DNA from 4 places in the Blautia sp. OM06-15AC genome. Region 4 is predicted to be linked to each of the others. Evidence: predicted binding sites of a transcription regulator. Region 4 holds the regulator's gene; each other region holds the start of a gene.
The links. The regulator Rex, encoded in region 4, represses fermentation and respiration genes when NADH is low (regulators of the CRP and FNR family bind a similar motif). The targets are predictions, from matches to a motif close to ATTGTTAANTANTTAACAAT.
Positions count from the first base shown of each region.

Region 1: a site for Rex is predicted at 3,822-3,841, ahead of gap (type I glyceraldehyde-3-phosphate dehydrogenase). Genes of this name have one in related genera too.
Region 2: a site for Rex is predicted at 3,608-3,627, ahead of pckA (phosphoenolpyruvate carboxykinase (ATP)). Genes of this name have one in related genera too.
Region 3: a site for Rex is predicted at 1,935-1,954, ahead of DXB83_RS05935 (L-lactate dehydrogenase). Genes of this name have one in related genera too.

Region 1 covers NZ_QULD01000001.1:322,311-327,455, forward strand. The annotation lists gene nifS (cysteine desulfurase NifS) at 7-1,188, shown strand; gene nifU (Fe-S cluster assembly scaffold protein NifU) at 1,296-1,733, shown strand; gene mnmA (tRNA 2-thiouridine(34) synthase MnmA) at 1,736-2,830, shown strand; gene DXB83_RS01685 (histidinol-phosphatase HisJ family protein) at 2,827-3,627, shown strand; gene gap (type I glyceraldehyde-3-phosphate dehydrogenase) at 3,891-4,904, shown strand; gene DXB83_RS01695 (phosphoglycerate kinase) at 5,119-5,145, shown strand, end outside.
Region 2 covers NZ_QULD01000011.1:93,595-98,739, reverse strand. The annotation lists gene DXB83_RS13470 (hypothetical protein) at 1-670, shown strand, start outside; gene DXB83_RS13465 (heavy-metal-associated domain-containing protein) at 793-1,047, opposite strand; gene DXB83_RS13460 (AraC family transcriptional regulator) at 1,337-2,239, shown strand; gene DXB83_RS13455 (MATE family efflux transporter) at 2,250-3,584, opposite strand; gene pckA (phosphoenolpyruvate carboxykinase (ATP)) at 3,899-5,145, shown strand, end outside.
Region 3 covers NZ_QULD01000003.1:124,602-129,746, forward strand. The annotation lists gene DXB83_RS05930 (CoB--CoM heterodisulfide reductase iron-sulfur subunit B family protein) at 1-708, opposite strand, end outside; gene DXB83_RS05935 (L-lactate dehydrogenase) at 914-1,861, opposite strand; gene DXB83_RS05940 (Mur ligase family protein) at 2,366-3,916, opposite strand; gene DXB83_RS05945 (MATE family efflux transporter) at 4,018-5,145, opposite strand, start outside.
Region 4 covers NZ_QULD01000001.1:592,947-598,091, reverse strand. The annotation lists gene DXB83_RS02900 (bifunctional ADP-dependent NAD(P)H-hydrate dehydratase/NAD(P)H-hydrate epimerase) at 1-456, opposite strand, end outside; gene DXB83_RS02895 (redox-sensing transcriptional repressor Rex) at 546-1,202, opposite strand; gene DXB83_RS02890 (ABC-F family ATP-binding cassette domain-containing protein) at 1,357-3,282, shown strand; gene DXB83_RS02885 (NADP-dependent isocitrate dehydrogenase) at 3,382-4,584, opposite strand; gene DXB83_RS02880 (S8 family peptidase) at 4,750-5,145, opposite strand, start outside.

The sequences.
Region 1 (5,145 bases), 270 kb from region 4:
ACAACAATGATTTATCTGGACAATGCGGCAACAACAAAAACAGCCCCGGAAGTTGTCGAGGCTATGCTTCCTTATTTCAGCGAATACTACGGAAATCCATCCAGTATTTATGCAATTGCAGGAAAAAGCAAAGAAGCCATCACCAAAGGAAGAGAGCAGATCGCAAACGTGCTCGGCGCAAAACCGGAGGAAATTTATTTCACAGCCGGCGGCAGCGAGTCCGATAACTGGGCGTTAAAAGCTACCTTTGAAGCATATAAAAATAAAGGAAACCACATCATCACCACAAAAATCGAGCATCATGCGATTCTTCATACCTGTGAGTATCTGGAAAAAGAGCGCGGTGCGAAAATCACCTATATCGGCGTCGATGAGAACGGCGTTGTCAATCTGGATGAACTCGAAGCAGCCATCACACCTGAGACCATTCTGATTTCCGTTATGGCGGCAAACAACGAAATCGGAACGATTCAGCCGATCAAGGAAATCGGAAGAATTGCAAAAGAACACAATATTTTATTTCACACAGATGCCGTACAGGCATTTGGCCAGATCCCGATCAATGTGGATGAGTGCAATATTGATATGCTCAGTTCCAGCGGTCATAAGATTAACGGACCGAAAGGAATCGGCTTCCTTTACATCCGAAAGGGTGTGAAAATCCGCTCCTTCGTACACGGCGGTGCGCAGGAAAGAAAACGCCGTGCCGGAACAGAAAATGTACCGGGCATCGTAGGATATGGAGTTGCGGCAGAGCGTGCGGCAAGAACTATGGCGGAGCGTACCGCAAAAGAAATCGAAGTACGTGATTATCTGATCAACCGTATTTTAACCGAGATTCCGAACTGCCGTCTGAACGGCGATCCGGTAAAACGTCTGCCGAACAACTGCAACATCAGCTTTGAATTCATCGAGGGAGAGTCCCTTCTGATCATGCTGGATATGAAAGGTATCTGCGCATCCAGCGGTTCTGCATGTACTTCCGGATCCCTGGATCCGTCCCATGTACTGCTGGCCATCGGACTGCCGCACGAGAAAGCACACGGTTCCTTACGTCTGACTTTAAGTGAGGAGATCACAAAAGAGGACGTTGATTTTGTTGTAGAGCAGATTAAAGCGATCGTAGACCGTCTGCGCAGCATGTCCCCGCTGTATGAGGATTACATCAAAAAACAGCAGGGTAATTAAGTTTAAAAAAATAAGACAGTCCATCCAGAAAGCCGGTACAGAAAAATTCAGGTAAAAGCTGTGCCGGAGGAGGACTGCTTTGAAATAGTTCAGGAGGAAGAATAACAATGTACAGTGAAAAAGTAATGGATCATTTCCAGCATCCGAGAAATGTAGGAGAAATTGAGAACGCAAGCGGTGTAGGTACCGTTGGAAATGCAAAATGCGGCGATATCATGAGAATGTATCTTGACATCGACGATAACGGCATCATTCAGGACTGCAAATTCAAAACCTTCGGCTGCGGCGCCGCAGTTGCAACCAGCAGTATGGCAACCGAGCTGGTAAAAGGAAAAACCATCCAGGAAGCTCTGGAAGTAACCAACAAAGCTGTTATGGAAGCACTCGACGGACTTCCGCCGGTCAAAGTTCACTGTTCTCTGCTTGCAGAAGAAGCAATTCACGCTGCACTCTGGGATTACGCAGAGAAACACCACATCAAGATCGAAGGTCTTGCAAAACCGAAGTCTGATATCAGCGAGGGCGAGGAAGAGGAAGAATACTAAGTATGGGAAAAAAGAAAGTAGTCGTTGGAATGTCCGGCGGCGTAGATTCCTCGGTGGCAGCGTATCTCCTGAAAAAAGCAGGATACGATGTCATCGGGGTGACCATGCAGATCTGGCAGGATGAGGCCGAGACAGTCCAGGAGGAAAACGGGGGCTGTTGCGGCCTCTCTGCTGTTGATGATGCAAGGCGCGTGGCACAGGTGCTGGACATTCCGTATTATGTCATGAACTTCAAAAAAGAGTTCCGTGAGAACGTCATGGACTATTTCACGAACGAATATCTCTGCGGCAGAACACCGAACCCGTGTATCGCCTGCAACCGCTATGTGAAATGGGAAGCGTTGCTTCAGCGCAGTCTTTCCATTGGAGCGGACTACATTGCGACCGGACATTATGCAAGAATCGAACAGCTTGCCAATGGACGGTATGCGATTGCAAATTCGGTAACAGCGGCAAAAGACCAGACGTATGCACTGTATAATCTGACCCAGGAGCAGCTTTCGCATACGCTGATGCCGGTCGGAGACTACACAAAAGATCAGATTCGTGAGATTGCAGCAAAAATCGGTCTTCCGGTAGCAAAAAAGAAGGATTCCCAGGAAATCTGCTTCGTGCCGGATCAGGATTACGCTTCCTTTATCCAGAACGAGACAGGAATCGTGGCACCGAAAGGCAATTTCGTGAATACAAAGGGTGAAATCCTCGGTACCCATGAGGGGATTACCCATTACACCGTAGGACAGCGCCGCGGACTCGGCCTTCCGATGGGACACCGCGTGTTCGTACTGGAAATCCGTCCGGAGACGAACGAGGTTGTGGTCGGCGAAAATGAAGAGGTTTTCGCAAAAGTAGTAAAAGCAAACAAAGTAAACTATATGGCAATTCCGCCGCTGGAACTTGGAGAAGAGCTCTCCTGCACCGCAAAAATCCGGTACGGGCACAAAGGCTCCCCGTGCGTGATCAAACGGACCGGGGAAGATGAGATTACCTGTACCTTCCCGGACGGCGTGCGTGCTCCGACACCGGGACAGGCTGTTGTCTTCTACGTGGACGGCTGTGTCGGCGGAGGCGGAACGATTACGGAGGCCGAAAGATGAAAATAGCGGACTGTCATATGCACAGTTTCTTTTCAAGTGACAGCGAAGCACCAACAGAAGAGATGGTAAAACGGGCAGTCGAGCTGGGACTTCCGGCAATCTGCCTGACGGATCACTACGATATGGATTACAGTACCGGCGAGTTCCAGCTCGATACACCGGCATATGCGGCAAAAATCCGGGAACTGCAGGAAAAATACCACGACAGAATTGATATCCGATTCGGCGTGGAACTGGGACTGCAGCTCCACTTAAAAGAACGGATGGAAGAGTATGTAAATGCGTGGCCGTTCGACTACGTGATCGGCTCCATGCATGTCATTGACGGAAAAGACCCCTATTATGAGGATGCTTTCCCGGACTGGACAGCAGAAGAGCTGTACCGGGCGTATTTTCGGGCTACAGCAGAAAATATCCGGTTCTTCCACAATTTCCAGACGCTTGGTCATCTGGATTATGTGGTACGCTACTGCAGAGAAAAGGGAAAAGATTACAGCTACCGCGCATTTACGGACGAGATCGATACCATTTTAAAAGAGCTGATTCAGTACGATATCGCGCTGGAAATCAACACCGGCGGCTACAAGGCAGGCCTTGGCGTGCCGAATCCGACGCCGGATGTCATCAGAAGATACCGGGAACTGGGCGGCGAAAAGATCACCTTCGGTGCCGATGCCCACAAACCGGAACATATAGCGTTTCATTTCGCGGACGCGGCAGCTATCGCGCAGGAAGCCGGATTCCGGTACTACGTGCGGTTTAAAGAGAAAAAGCCGGAATATCTGCCGATCCAATAGAAAACACGCAGGAAAAGCCGGAAAAAGCCCCGGAAAGGCTGGATTCCGGCTCTTTCTGTAATAGACGGATCTTTCGAAATTTTGCAGAAATACGGATTGGCATCCGGCTTCTTCACAAATTTTAGAAATAATTTCGTATTTTCTTGAAAATAGAACTTGAATTTTCCGACGAAATTAGGTATTATACAGATAAGGTTGATGTTTCTTTAACAAAGTACAGAGACTCAAAATTAAAATTCACTTTTTAGGAGGAATTGAAAATCATGGCAGTAAAAGTAGCAATCAATGGTTTTGGCCGTATCGGACGTCTTGCATTCAGACAGATGTTTGGAGCAGAAGGTTATGAAGTAGTAGCAATCAACGACTTAACATCCCCGAAGATGTTAGCTCATCTGTTAAAATATGACTCTTCTCAGGGAAAATATGCTCTGGCTGATACCGTAACATCCGATGAAGATTCCATCACAGTAGATGGCAAAAACATCAAAATCTATGCTTTCCCGGATGCTAACAACTGCCCATGGGGAGAGCTTGGCGTAGACGTAGTTCTGGAGTGCTCCGGATTCTACACCTCCAAAGCAAAAGCTCAGGCACACATCAATGCAGGCGCTCGTAAAGTAGTTATCTCCGCTCCGGCTGGTAACGACCTTCCGACCATCGTTTACAATGTAAACCATGAGACCCTGACAGCAGACGATAACATCATCTCCGCTGCATCCTGCACCACAAACTGCCTTGCACCTATGGCAAAAGCTCTGAACGAACTGGCTCCGATCAAATCCGGTATCATGGTTACTATCCATGCTTACACTGGAGATCAGATGACTCTGGACGGACCGCAGAGAAAAGGCGATCTGAGAAGATCCCGTGCAGCTGCAGTTAACATCGTTCCAAACAGCACCGGTGCTGCAAAAGCAATCGGCCTTGTTATTCCGGAACTGAACGGCAAACTGATCGGTTCTGCACAGCGTGTTCCAACCCCAACCGGTTCTACCACAATCCTTACAGCAGTTGTAGAAGGAACTGTAACTGTTGACGAGATCAACGCAAAAATGAAAGCATCTGCAACCGAGTCCTTCGGATACAACACAGATGAAATCGTATCCAGCGACATCGTTGGTATGAGATATGGTTCTCTGTTCGATGCAACTCAGACTATGGTTCTTCCGCTGGACAACGGAACAACAGAGGTACAGGTTGTTTCTTGGTATGATAACGAGAACTCCTACACAAGCCAGATGGTTCGTACCATCAAATACTTCAGCGAGTTAGCATAATTTAACAAACTGAACGGCAAAATTTCAGAGCCCAAAGGGTCCGGTCTGTTAAGGACCGGGCCCTTTTTGCGAATGCGGCGGAAAAATACGGCACAAAAACAGCCCTTTTCCGTGTGCAAAAATTATAAACTGCATTTTTAAATAAGGACCGCGATGCCGCAAAAACAAAGAAACGGCGCGGCAGATGCAGTTGGATATATGGAGGGAAACGCCCATGTTAAACAAAAAAACCGTAGATGAT
Region 2 (5,145 bases), on a different contig from region 4:
ACATGCCCCGCATGGGAAAAACCTTGGCTGGGAATACGTTTACAATGAAAACAACATCGACCCGGTGCTCGGTGATCAGTTCCTCTCTGAGGCGTATTACCGTGCTGATGATGATTACCAGGGAAGAACGACCGTTCCGGCGCTGAGCGACACAACGACGGGAAAGGTAGTCAACAACGATTACAACTGGCTGACCACTTATTTCGAGGTCAACTTCCGCCCATGGCACAAAAAAGGCGCGCCGGAGCTGTATCCGGTGGAGCTGCGGGAAGAGATTGACAAGATGAATCTCTGGCTCTTCGATAATATCAACAACGCGGTATACCGCAGTTCCTTCTCCAGAAGCAACGAAGGCCATTTCGACGGTGTGAACACCTTCTTTGCAGATTTTGCCGTGCCGCCGGCAGACGCCAAGGGAAGAATTGAGGGAGAGGAAGACGGCTTCCGCGCCAGCACACACTACGATCTGGCACTTCCGAAGATTGACTGGGATGCACAGTGGAAGGTTTCGACCGAGCGCGCCTACCTGTCCTCAGACCCGACCCATCCGATCTATCTTGGAAACAACCGCAGATTCGACATCGACCCGACCTGGTACGATCTGGGCGCAGAATCTCCGAAAAAAGAGGAGAAAGAAACGCCGCCGTCCTGCGGATGCTGCTGCGGCTGATCAAATCATAGATAAAAAATAGAAAACACCGTTTCAGAGGCAGATTTCCAAAAGGAAATAAACTTCTGAAACGGTGCTTTTTTCCAACGCACAAACTGCAAAAGGAAGGGCATGAAATCCGCTTATCGTCCGAAATGGAAAAATCCCTTTTTCTCATACGGCTCACTCGTATACGAAACCAGCTCATATCCGATGTCCTTGATCTGCTGTTTCAGATACGGAATATCGAGCGGTGCTTCGCTGATGACAACGGTCTCGCCGTTTTTTGCAGAAGAGTTTACTTTTTTTGGAGAGCAGCTCTTGCGGACTACATCATTCATATGGGATTCGCACATGCCGCACATCATACCATCAATTTTTAAGACTGTTTTAATCATACAATACCTGCTTTCTTCCGGGAATACAGCGAAACGAAAGCGTGCCGGACTGTATTCCTGGAGTTTGATGAAAAATTTGAAATCACATACCCTATCGGGGTATCTAAAATATAGCGCGGATGAAAAGAAATGTCAATAAGCTGATAAAATATGATAATTATTATCATTTAAGAAGGAAAAATACGGTCATGGAAGGGCGATTCGCCGGCAGAACATGGAAACTTGCCGGAATCGCAAAGTTCGTGTTACAATTGGGACAGCAGAGCAAAACAAGAGAGGAGACAAAAATATGCTCTCACAGATGAATTACCGAAAAGAAACACAGCCCCACGGTGATGAGCTTTTTCCGCTGAGCATTCACGTTTTCGAGACAGACCTGCAGAGTACCGTGCGGGTGTACTGCCACTGGCATGAGGAAGTGGAGCTCTTTTATGCAGTAAAGGGCGAAGCTGTTTTTCATATGGATACCGAAACCTTTCTCCTGCGGGAAGGGGAGACCGCCTTTGTCAATGCAAACCGCCTGCATGAGGTAGAGGGAATCGACGGACAGGAATTTACGTTTCTTGCCGTTGTATTCCAGCCGCGTTTTCTGTCCGGCACATCGCTTGACCGGATCCAGCAGCAGTATATCGAACCAGTGCTGTCCTCCGAGATCCGTTTTCCATCCAAGACAGAGCGGGGGACACGCCTTGCAGAAAAAACGGCACAGGCCATGCAGGAGATCCGAAATCTGCAGGAAAGAAAAGAACCGGGCTGGGAGCTGCTGTTAAAAGCGGAACTTCTGAAAATCTGGCAGGGATATTACAGTGCGGCAGAAAAGAACGGCGGAAAAACGGATGCCTCGACGAATTACCGTGTCAGCAGAATGAAAGAGATCCTCACATACATGAATGCTCATTTCTGTGAGGATCTCGAAATCGCGGAACTGGCGAGCCAGTTTCATATGAGTGAGAGCGCTTTCTGCCGCTTCTTTAAGTCGATTATGCATATTTCCGCCGTGACGTATGTCAATAACCTGCGGATTGCCGAGAGCTGCCGGCTGCTGCTTTCCACCGAGGAGGCGATCAGCAAGATTGCGAGCGACTGCGGATTCCGAAATATCAGCTATTTTAACCGAGTCTTCCAGGAACGCATGCACCAGACGCCGGGGCAGTTCCGCAGTTTATCCGCAGAAAACCGTACTGCGATATAAGATTCGGAACTTATGCAGGCTTCTGCGATCGGAATGCACGCCGCAGGAAGAAAAGTCCGGTCATATCAGCCAGTGCCCAGCCGATCGGAATGGCGATCCAGATTCCGGCAACGCCAAGCGCCGTGGCGGAGAAAAGGTATGCCAGCGCCACACGCATGCCAAGCGAAATGACGGTCAGAACAACCGACATCTCGGCGCGTTTGACAGCGCGGTAATACCCGTACAGCAGAAACAGCCATCCGATGCCGAGATAGAACGAGCCTTCCAGCCGCAGGTACTGTACGCCGATCGCGACGACCTCCATTTCTGATGCTTTCACGAAAATCTGCATCAGCGGATGCGCGAACAGATTGACAAGCAGAGAAATGACGATGGAAAAAGCAGCGCTCAGTGCAAAAGCATCTTTCGTGCCGCGCCGGATCCGCTCGTGATTTCCGGCCCCGTAATTCTGTGCGGTGAAAGTGGAGTAGGCATTTCCGAAATCCTGCACCGGCAGATAGGCAAAGGTATCAATTTTCACCGCGGCCGCAAATGCCGCCATGACCGCCGGACCGAAGCTGTTGACGAGCCCCTGTACCATCAGAATGCCGAAATTCATGACCGACTGCTGAATGCAGGTCATCGAAGAAAGATTCAGAATCTCTTTTAAAATGGAATGGCTGAAACGCCATTCTTTTTTTGACGGCAGCCACATGCGGCAGCGGAGCAGCACATAGAGCAGAATACCGACGGCGGACACATACTGCGCAAGAACCGTAGCGAGCGCCGCGCCTGCGATGCCGAACGGCAGTACAGCGACAAAGAGCAGATCCAGTGCAATGTTCAGCACAGCAGAGACAGCGAGAAAAATCAGCGGCACAGAAGAGTTTCCGAGCGCGCGCAGCATACAGGAAAAGAAATTGTATACGGATGTTGCAATAAGGCCGGCAAAGATAATCAGAAGATACGTCCGCATGCCGGGACGGACTTCATCCGGGACGCGAAGAAACGTAAGGATCGGCTCGATGCCTGCATAAACAGCGAGATTCAGCACGAGCGTAACGGCAAGGATCAGCAGAAACGCGTGGAGAATTGAAAGTTTTAAAGAAGAAAGATCTTTTCGTCCCTGATAAATCGAAAAGAGCGCACCGGCGCCCATCGACAGGCCGAGAAAAATGGAAGTCAGAAACGTCATCAGCGTATAGGAGGAGCCGACGGCGGCGAGCGCATTGCTTCCGAGAACGCGTCCGACGATCAGGGTGTCGGCAATGTTGTAAAACTGCTGCAACAGATTTCCTGCGATCATCGGCAGGGCAAACAGGATAAGAGAGCGGGAGATTTTCCCGCGGGTCAGATCGTAATACATAAAGAAACTTCTTTCCGAACATAATTGTTAATATTATAACATAAAAAATCAAAAAATGTCAATTTGCAGGATGAAGTGTACAAAAGTGCAATTGTCAGAAAATTTCGAAAAATCGAAGTTTATAAAATTTTTACAGATTTTGGGACATGTTCTGTAAAAAAACGGAAGATTTTCAGTTGATTTTTTTGGCCTTTTATGTATAATTAGAGTAGAAGAGGCCGGCTGGTCCGGTTTCTTCTAAAGGATACCTTCAAATTTTTGCATTCTGCAGAATGAAGTAGTATTACTATCAAAGGAAAGAGGTTAATTACAAGATGGCACAGATCGATTTAACAAAGTATGGCATCACCGGTACCACAGAAATTGTGTACAACCCTTCTTATGAGCAGTTATTTGAGGAAGAGACAAAACCAGAGCTGGAAGGCTATGAAAAAGGCCGGGAGACAGAGCTTGGTGCAGTTAACGTTATGACCGGTATCTATACAGGCCGTTCACCGAAAGACAAATACATCGTTGTGGACGAGAATTCGAAAGATACTGTATGGTGGACTTCCGATGAGTACAAAAACGATAACCATCCGGCAACCCAGGAAGCATGGGCAGCAGTAAAAGAGATCGCAAAAAAAGAGCTCTCCAACAAAAGACTGTTCGTTGTAGATGCATTCTGCGGTGCAAATAAAGATACCCGTATGGCTATCCGCTTCATCGTTGAGGTAGCTTGGCAGGCACATTTCGTAACTAACATGTTCATCAAACCTACAGCAGAAGAGCTTGAGAACTTCGAGCCGGATTTCGTTGTATACAACGCATCCAAAGCAAAAGTTGAGAATTACAAAGAGCTGGGTCTGAACTCTGAGACAGCAGTAGTATTCAACATCACAAGCCGTGAGCAGGTTATCATCAACACATGGTACGGCGGAGAGATGAAGAAAGGTATGTTCTCCATGATGAACTACTATCTGCCGCTGAAGGGTATCGCTTCCATGCACTGCTCTGCAAACACAGACCTGAACGGTGAGAACACCGCAATTTTCTTTGGACTTTCCGGAACAGGAAAAACAACACTTTCCACAGACCCGAAACGTCTCCTGATCGGTGATGACGAGCACGGCTGGGACGACAACGGAGTATTCAACTTCGAGGGCGGCTGCTATGCAAAAGTTATCAACCTGGACAAAGAGTCTGAGCCGGATATCTACAATGCAATCAGACGTGACGCTCTGCTTGAGAACGTTACTGTTGATGCAGAAGGCAAAATTGACTTCAATGATAAGAGCGTAACCGAGAATACTCGTGTATCTTATCCGATCAACCACATTGAGAACATCGTTCGCCCGATTTCTTCTGCACCGGCAGCTAAGAATGTTATTTTCCTGTCCGCAGATGCATTCGGCGTACTTCCGCCAGTATCTATTCTGACACCAGAGCAGACTCAGTACTACTTCCTGTCCGGATTTACTGCAAAACTTGCAGGAACCGAGCGCGGAATTACCGAGCCGACTCCTACCTTCTCTGCATGCTTCGGCCAGGCATTCCTGGAGCTGCACCCAACCAAATATGC
Region 3 (5,145 bases), on a different contig from region 4:
GCGCAGGTTGTACATGCAAAGCGGACATGCAGTGATCAGTTCTTCTGCTCCTTTGTAGGATGCGGATGCCATGATCTGGTCTACCATGTTGGATGCCATTTTCTTTTCTTTGAGGGATATGTAGCCGCCGCAGCACTCATTTCTCATCGGATATACGACCGGTGTTGCGCCAAGGGCCTTGATAAAGTCTTCAATGATTGTCGGATTTTCCGGATCGTCAAACTGCATTGTGGTGCTCGGACGAAGCAGCATACAGCCGTAATATGCGCCGATTTTTCTTCCTTTTAATGGGTTTACCACTTTCTCTTTGATCTTGTCAAATCCAACGACGTCACGCAGCACTTCCAGATAATGAAGTACTTTCGTTTCGCCAAGATATGGCTCGGAAAGAGCCATGTAGTTGTTTACTTTTGTCTGAATGTCTTCTACATTCGCCATGTCATCGTTTACGCGTTTGATCACGTGATGACAGGCGGAACAGACTGTGATCAGATCCTGTCCTTTTTCTTTGGCGTCTGCTAAGGCGCGAACCGAAGAAAGTTTGGTAGCGATTTCATCGGATGCCTGTGGATACACAGCTCCGCAGCACTGCCAGTTTTCAATTTCTTCCAGTTCAAATCCCAGAACTTTTGCGCATTCTCTGGCATAGTGATCCAGATCTTTTGCTTTGTTCTTCAGCGTACAGCCCGGAAAATAACTGTAGGTCATGGAATTGCTCCTTTCTTGTTACTCCTATTGGTTTCCATTTTGCCTGCGGTATCTTCTGTCCGGCACCGGAAAAGTTTCCGGTACTCTTTTTATGTACACCCGGCGGAAAATTTCTTCAGGCGCACGTTAAGGCAGTGGGAGATACCGCTCTTTCGCACTTTCTGCCACTGCCATAAATTTTATGTTTTGAGCTTATTGCCCGCTCTTAGTGCTCGATCTGTGCGATAACTGCTTTTAATGCGTCGGCACTTGCTTTGAGTTTTTCTACTTCCTCTTTTGTCATACGCATCGGAATCTTGCCCTGTACGCCTTTCGGTCCAACGAGGGTCAGTGTGCTTAAGCATACATCCTCGATGCCGTACTCACCGTGCATCATGGAAGATACGGTTGCTACAGAATCGGAAGAAGAAAGAATGGTTGCTACCAGTTTGCATACTGCAACAGATACTGCATAGAAAGTAGCTCCTTTGTTTGCAATAACCTGTCCGCCGGAAGTTCTTACGTACTCCAGCATAGCATCTTTGTCGATCTTGGTTACGTTCCTGCCCATTTTTTCTACGGTCTCGTAGTACTCGTCCAGACTGACACCGGAAACGTAAGCGCCGCTCCACGGAATGAAGGAAGTATCGCCGTGCTCACCGAATACGTAAGCGTGGATGTTTTTCTGGGCAATGTTGAGGTGTTCAGACAGTCCGCAGCGAAGTCTCGCGGAATCCAGCATGGTACCAGAACCAAGGATCTGGTTTTCCGGAAGTCCGGAGATCTTTGTAAACACGTAGGTCATGATATCAACCGGGTTGCTTACAATGATGTAGATGGCATTCGGAGCCGCTTTTACGATTTCCGGTGTGATGGATTTTAAGATGTTTACGTTGGTCTGGGTCAGCTCAATACGGGTCTGGCCAGGCTTTCTTGCAATACCGGAAGTAATAATTACGATATCAGAGTCCTTGGCATCCTCATACTCACCTGCGATGATGGAGACCGGATCGCGGAAGCAGGTACCCTGCGCGATATCCATAACCTCTCCCTCTACTTTTTTCTTGTTAATATCGATGAGAACAATCTCAGACGCGATGTCTTCGTTCGACAGTGTATAGGCGATCGTAGATCCAACGCTTCCAGCTCCAATGATGGTAATCTTGCTGCTCATAAATACTCCTTTCTAAAATACCCCTAGTTGGTTTTTGTGATTGATAAATTTTTCACTTTCCTTATCATAGCACTATGACAAGAATTTAACAAGTGTTTTTTTCGAGCATTTTCGTGAAATCTTTTTTCTCACTGAGCCCGTACGCTTCCAGAAGGGGTGTTCTGGATATATTTCAATACAATTATACCATTTTTTGTTCTTTTTCACAAGAATTCTTTCCAAAAACTTACAGCTTTGTCCTTCATCCCGCAGAATTCGTCTTTTTCCGCATGGTTCCCGGGTTTTTGCTTTCTGTGTTTAGTTTCACACGTCTAACTTTCGTTCGTTATATTTTTAACAACTTTTCGTCATACGGGCTAGTTTCTGTCCTTCTTTTCTACATTTTGTAGGATGTATCCGCCAAATTTCCTGTCTGATTTTCATTTCTGCTGCCGCCAGACGCAAAAAAGACACGGATTTTTCTGTTCCGTGTCTTTTTTGCTCTGTTTTTTTCTGTTTTTGCTTCTATTCTTCTGTTTCACGAGCCGTTGCCGCTTCGGCAAATGCATTTCCATATTCGGCAAGCGCCTCTTTTGCATAGACGGCATCTGACCGGTACGGCACATTTCCGTTTCCGACGTGCATCGTCACGTCCGCGCCTTTTCCAAGGATCAGAACAACCTCTCCCGGTACGGCGCCAAGAATCGCCTCCCGGATTGCTTCTCCGCGGTCCATGCGGATCTGGAAGGATGCACCTTCCTTTGCTATGTACCCGCCGATCTCCTCACAGATCGCCTGCGGATCTTCGTTTCCCGGATCATCCGGTACGAGGAAAATCCGGTCCGCCCGTTTTCCGGAAATCTCACCCATATCTTTTCTGCGGTTGAATGCTTTTCCGCCCGGGGTTCCGAACACAACGCTTACGCGGCTTCCCGGGTATTCGAGTGCTACGGTATCAAACATTTTTTCAAAACTCAGGCCATTGTGCGCGAAATCCACGATCGCCGTGACCTCGCCCGCGCTGCTCTCATACGTCTCCATCCTTCCCGGAACGGTGACGTCAAGGAGGCTTTCCTTGATCAGCGAAACCGGGATTCCCATCGACCAGGCAGCCGCAATGGCAGCTACGGCATTCTCCACATTGAAGGCTCCGTGCACCGGCAGGGTAAAATCTTCCGAGAAATCCGGTCCTGCCACATGGAAATAGAATTTTCCTCTGCCCGGCTTGATATCACTCACGCGGATTACAGCATTTTCTTTCGATCCAAACGTAACGACGCGCTCACATTTTGCCGCAGCTTTCAGGATTTCCCCGATATGGTCGCTGTCCAGGTTCACGCAGGCGCAGGTGCAGCGGTCGAAGATCTTTAATTTCGACTGGAAATAATCATCAAAATCCTTGTGCTCCGTCGGGCTGATGTGGTCCTTGGAGATGTTCAGGAAAATGGCGGTATCAAAATGCGTGTTTCCGACTCTCTCGTATTTGAGCGCCTGGGAGGATACTTCCATCACCATATGGGAAAGGCCTGCATCTACGGCATTGCGCATATGACGGCACAGCTCCAGGGATTCCGGCGTGGTGAGCGTTGATGCTTCTCTCGTCTTTCCGTCGTAATATTCAATCGAACTTAACAGTGCACATCCGTTTCCGCCCTGTTTTTTCAGGCAGGCATCGAGCATCGACTGCAGGTAGTAGGCTGTCGTTGTCTTTCCTTTTGTTCCGGTCAGCGCCGTGACATGCAGCGACTTTGCCGGATAATCGTAAAACGCCTCACCCAGCACAAACTGTGCTTTTCTGGCATCGTTGACGATGAGCGCCGGAATTTCTTTTCCCGCTTCGTATTTTTTTTCACTTACATAGGCAACAGCACCGCGGTTTACGGCGTCTTTTAAGTATGCCTCTTTGAATGCAGCTCCTTTGCAGAGAAACAGCGTTCCCTGATCCGCTCCGCCCGAAAAATACGTTACGAGGGTAACGGGTCTGTCCTCTCCTTCTTTTCCTTCCGGCTCTGCAAATTCCACCAGAAGGCCTTCCTGCTCCAGAAGTTTCTTATATTCTAATACCGACTGTTTCATAGGATATCTTCCTCTCTTCTATGGGATTCTTTTTCAGCTTTCCTAAAATCCAGGCTCCATTATACCAGAATTGAAACAGCTTGTCCATCTTGCGGCACGGCTTACATCATCTGCGCATTTTTCTCAAAAAGAGAACGAAGCGTTTTTGCGCAGTACAGGTACGCCGGAACGAGAAACAGATCGGCGAGAATCCATGCCACCGGGCTTGCGAAGCAGACTGCGGTGTAACCAAAATACGGAACCAGGAAAAAGGCTACCACCGAACGGCCGATCATCTCGCAGACGCCGGCAAGGATTGCAAATTTGCTGAAGCCCATGCCCTGCACGGTAAAGCGTACGACATTGACAAGGGTCAGCGGAATGTAAAATACCATGTTGATCAGCAGCATCTGACGCGCCTGGTCGAGGATGACCGTCTCAGATGCATCTACAAAGAGAAGCGAAATCTGGCGGGACCACAGAAACATGACTCCTAAAATGACCACGGAATACACGCTTCCAATAATGGAACTTGTCAAAATACCGGTGTTGACACGATCCATCTTCTTCGCACCGACGTTCTGTCCGGCATACGTCGCCATAGTGGAGCCGAGCGCGTCGAACGGACAGCAGCAGAACATGGAAATTTTACCGGCAGCCGTAACAGATGCAACCGCAGTGGAACCAAGGCCGTTGACAGCGGTCTGCAAAATAACACTTCCGATCGCGGTGATTGAATACTGCAGTCCCATCGGGATTCCCATATTGCACAGATTAAGCACATAATGCTTATGCAGCTTCCAGTCCTCTCTCGTAAAAGCAAGGATGGTGAATTTTTTCTTCATATAAAAGAGACACAGGAATCCAGAGACTCCCTGCGCGATAATCGTCGCCCACGCGGTTCCCGCTACTCCCATCGGGCGGACCAGCGCAAGATCTAGCACGATATTCAGTATTGAAGAGATACCGAGGAAAATCAGTGGGGAGCGGCTGTCGCCGAGGCTCCGCATGATTGCTGATGTCTGGTTATAGAGCACCATAAGCGGAATTCCGAGGAAAATAACAAAGATGTAAGCGTATGCACCGTCCAGAATATCGGACGGGGTTTTCATCAGAATCAGAATGTCGCGGCACCAGATGCAGACAAGAACGGTCATCACCACGGAAAGAATACCGGCCAGGACGGCTCCATTTCCTACATACCGGCACAGCGCTTTCCGGTCTCCTGCCCCGAACATCTGCGCAACCGG
Region 4 (5,145 bases):
CACGGCAAGAACAGGAACACCGCTTGCGCAGATTGCTTCCACTGCCCTCCGGTACTCCCCTGCCAGCGGACGGGATACGCCAATTCCAAAGATGGCATCTATGATAACAGTATATTCCCGGAAATCCGGATTCTTAACCTCACGGACCCCATAATTTTCCGCAATTTTCTTCTGTGCTCTCATGCCTTCACTGTATTTTTCCGGATTTCCAAGACAGAACAGTTCCGCATCCACCCCTTTCGTCTTTAAAATCCGTGCAATTGCCGCACCGTCCCCTCCATTATTTCCGGGACCGCACACAGCAAGGACTTTTCCTGTATCCCATGTTCCATTTTGAAGCTCCTCCACGCAGGACAGCGCTGCGCGCTCCATCAGTACCAGGGACGGTACCCCCATGGTTTCGATCGTATTGCGGTCTGCCTGCTTCATCTGTGCTGCTGTAAGAATCCGTTTCATCGCTTTTCCTCCTTTTCCTTCCTTATCCGGAAAGTGAACAGAAAAAGTCTCCGGTTTCCCGAAGACTCTCCTGCTTTTGTTTTGGTTTCTTAATTGTTCTTTGGATGCTCCGCCTCATATCTGGTCAGATTGTAGGAGAGACGCATCAGACTTTCGGAAAGATGGACGTTCTCGACGATCACATCTTTCGGAAGTTTTAAGTTTAGATCGGTATGTGCAAAATTCCAGATTGCTTTTACACCGTTGTCCACGAGAATCTCTGCCATCTCTACCGCTTTTGCTTTTGGCAGTGTCAAAGCCGCAATCTCTACATGGTGTTCCTTGATAAATTCCGGAAGCTCGTCCGCCATGCGGATTTCAATTCCGCGCACGGAGATTCCTTTTAATACCGGGTTGACGTCAAAAATACCGACCGTTTTGAATCCGCTTCTTTCAAAGGCCGCATAATTGGCAAGCGCCTGTCCCAGATTTCCGGCTCCGACAAAAATCATATTGTGGACTCTGTCCAGACCTAAGATTTTTCCAATCTCGCTGTACAGATACCGCACGTTATAACCATACCCCTGCTGGCCAAAGCCGCCGAAATTATTTAAGTCCTGGCGAATCTGGGAAGCTGTCACTTTCATCCGCTCGCTCAGCTCACCGGAAGAGATCCGTTCTACTCCGTCCTCCAGCAATTCGCCCAGGTAACGATAATATCTAGGAAGTCTTTTGATAACTGCCCGCGAAATTCCTTTTTCTTCCAAGATAAATTCCTCCTTATTTACACCTGCATATATTCATATTATATATGGTTGATAGAAAATTGTCAAAGATTTCTTGAAATTTTGTGTATTACTCTCTATAATAAGGATGGTGTGTTATGTCAAAATACAGAAATATGTTATCTGGAGGAACCACATGATTCTTGCATGTCAGAATATCTCGAAAGCATTCGGGACAACGGAAATTATCAAAAATGCATCTTTTCATATAGAAGAACGCGAAAAAGCCGCACTGGTCGGCATCAACGGCGCTGGAAAATCGACGCTGTTAAAAATCATCATCGGCGAAATGAGGGCCGATGAGGGAGAGGTCATCCTCTCCAAAGGAAAGACGATGGGCTATCTCGCCCAGCATCAGGATCTGACCGGACACCTTTCCATTTACCAGGAAGTGCTGACCGCGAAACAGAATCTGATCGATATGGAGGAACGCCTCCGTCAGATGGAAAGTGATATGAATACAAAATCCGGTGCAGAGCTGGATGAACTTCTTTCCACCTACACCCGCCTCTCCCATACCTTTGAACTGGAAAACGGATACGCGTACCGCAGTGAAGTCGTCGGTGTTTTAAAAGGTCTTGGCTTTTCCGAGAGCGATTTTGAAAAACAGGTGGACTCCCTCTCCGGCGGTCAGAAGACCCGCGTGGCACTTGGTAAACTGCTGCTTACCAAACCGGACATCATTCTGCTCGACGAGCCGACCAACCACCTCGATATGGACTCGATCTCCTGGCTCGAAACGTATCTTTTAAATTACAGCGGAGCCGTCCTGATCGTCTCCCATGACCGTTACTTTCTCGACCGCGTTGTCACAAAAGTCGTTGAAGTGGACAATAAAAAAGTAACAACTTTTGAGGGAAACTATACCGCCTACAGTCAGAAAAAAGCAATGCTCCGTGAAGCCGCTTACCATGCCTGGGTCAACCAGCAGCAGGAAATCCACCATCAGGAAGAAGTCATTGCAAAGCTGAAATCTTTCAACCGCGAGAAATCCATCAAACGCGCCGAGAGCCGTGAAAAAATGCTGGACAAAATGGATGTGCTGGAAAAGCCGACCGAAGTACGCTCCGATATGCGGATCCGTCTGGAACCGCGCATCACAAGCGGAAACGATGTGCTGACCGTCGAGCACCTCTCCAAAGCCTTCCCGGGACAGACGCTTTTCCAGGATCTGAATTTCGAAATCAAGCGCGGCGAGCGCGTGGCAATCATCGGAAACAACGGAACGGGAAAAACGACGATCTTAAAGATCTTAAACGAAGTCATCCGCCCGGATGCCGGCTCTTTTACACTTGGAAGCCGTGTACAGATCGGTTACTACGATCAGGAGCATCAGGTGCTCCACATGGAAAAGACCATTTTCCAGGAGATTTCCGACGCGTATCCATATCTGACAAACACCGAAATCCGAAATGTGCTGGCCGCCTTCCTGTTTACAAACGACGATGTCTTCCAACCGATTCATACCTTGAGCGGCGGTGAGCGCGGACGAATTTCCCTTGCCAAGCTGATGCTCTCGAACGCCAACTTCCTGATCCTCGACGAGCCGACCAACCACCTCGATATCGTCTCTAAAGAGATTCTGGAAAATGCACTGAAGGACTACACCGGAACGGTGCTATATGTCTCCCACGATCGTTATTTTATTAACCAGACCGCAACCCGGATTCTGGAGCTGACGGGACAGACACTCGTCAACTATATCGGAAATTACGATTACTATCTGGAGAAAAAAGAAGAGCTGACCCGCATCTATGCTCCTGCTGCCGATGCCGCCGCTCCGGAAGAAACAGCGGCTCCTTCCGAAGCCTCCTCCACAAAGCTGGACTGGAAAGCGCAGAAAGAAGAACAGGCACGTCTCCGCAAGAAAGAAAACGAGCTGAAAAAGACGGAGAAACGAATTGAAGAGCTTGAGACACGCGATTCGGAAATTGATGAGGAAATGTCGAAACCGGAAGTCGCAACGAATGTGGCAGAGTGTGTGAAATTAAGCAAAGAGAAAGCAGAGATTGCCGCGGAACTCGAAGAGCTGTATGAAAAATGGGAAGAGCTTGCCGAATAGACCTGGTTTTCCCCGGAAAAATTCAAAACAGAAAAAGCCGGTCCGGCGCATCCCTTTTTGCGGGAATGCCGGATCGGCTTTCTTTTTTGCTTCGTTTAATTATTTCTCCAGCTCCTCGCGGATGGCCAGGATGAAATCACGGCTGTTTAATACGGTCGGATTTTCCATGGTGGTGATCAGCGCAAGGTCTTTTGTCATTTTTCCACTCTCGATCGTTGCGATCGTTGCTTTTTCCAGACGGTCTGCAAATGCGGAAAGTTCTGCGTTTCCATCCATTTCCCCGCGTTTTCTGAGTGCGCCGGTCCATGCAAAAATGGTGGCCACGGAGTTGGTGGATGTCTCCTCACCTTTTAAGTGACGGTAATAGTGGCGCTGTACGGTTCCGTGCGCAGCCTCGTACTCGTAATATCCGTGCGGGGATACGAGAACAGAAGTCATCATCGCAAGGGAACCGAAGGCGGAGGATACCATGTCGCTCATGACATCGCCGTCGTAGTTCTTGCAGGCCCAGATAAAGCCGCCCTCTGCTTTCATGATGCGGGCAACGGCGTCGTCGATCAGAGTGTAGAAGTAGGTAATGCCTGCTTCTGCAAATTTCTCTTTGTACTCTGCATCGAAGATCTCCTGGAAGATATCCTTGAAGCGGTGATCATACTTCTTGGAAATCGTATCCTTGCTTGCAAACCACAGATCCTGTTTCGTGGACAGTGCGTACTCGAAACAGCTTCTCGCAAAGCTTTCTATGGAGTTATCCAGATTGTGCATGCCCTGAATGACACCGGCGCCGGTGAAGTTGTGGATCAGCTCTCTTGTCTCGGTGCCGTCCTCAGCCGTATAAACCAGCTCTGCTTTTCCCGGTCCCGGAATGCGCATTTCTGCATTTTTATAGACATCTCCGTATGCATGACGGGCAATCGTGATCGGTTTTTTCCAGTTGCGCACGCACGGCTCGATGCCTTTTACGACAATCGGGGTACGGAAAACGGTTCCGTCGAGCATGGCACGGATCGTTCCGTTCGGGCTCTTCCACATTTCTTTCAGATTGTACTCGGTCATACGCGCTGCATTCGGCGTAATGGTGGCACATTTGACTGCTACACCGTATTTCTTGGTAGCGTTTGCGGAATCTACGGTTACCTGATCGTTCGTCTCGTTTCTGTGTTCCAGTCCCAGATCGTAATATTCCGTTTTCAGGTCAATAAACGGGAGAAGCAGCTCATCTTTGATCATTTTCCAGAGAATTCTGGTCATCTCATCTCCATCCATCTCTACCAGAGGAGTGGTCATCTGAATTTTTTCCATAGTAGGCCTCCTTTTTCTATTCCCGTTTATTGTATAAAGTATCCTATAGCTTGTCAAGTCAAAATTCGCCTGATTTTTTGGCATTTTCCCATAAATTCACACAATTTTTGCAGGATGAGAGGTGTTTTCCTTCATTTTTCTTTTTTTATGCTGCCGCACAGTGTCTCACAGAAGAGACAGAAAACGGTCTGTTTGAAGCATCCCATGCCCCTGACGGTTGCGCGGAAGGCCAAGGTCTCTCGCCGATTCGCAAAGCAGCATTTTCGCCTGGACATTTGTAAGATCCGGAACCCGTTCAAGTGCCAAAGCCACGGCTCCGGACACCCGCGGTGCCGCCATCGAGGTGCCGCTCTTCACCACATATTCCTTCCTGCTTCTTCCAGGCGCGCAGGAAATGAGACGTTTTCCAGGCGCGACAAGATCCGGTTTGCAGACGCAGTCCCGTGTCGGGCCGCATCCGGAGATTCCTCTTCTTGGCTCCAGCAGATCGCCCGCTCCCACGGTGATCACTTTTCTGCTGTTCCCCGGCGCCGTAATACTGCCCGGAGCGGGCCCCAGATT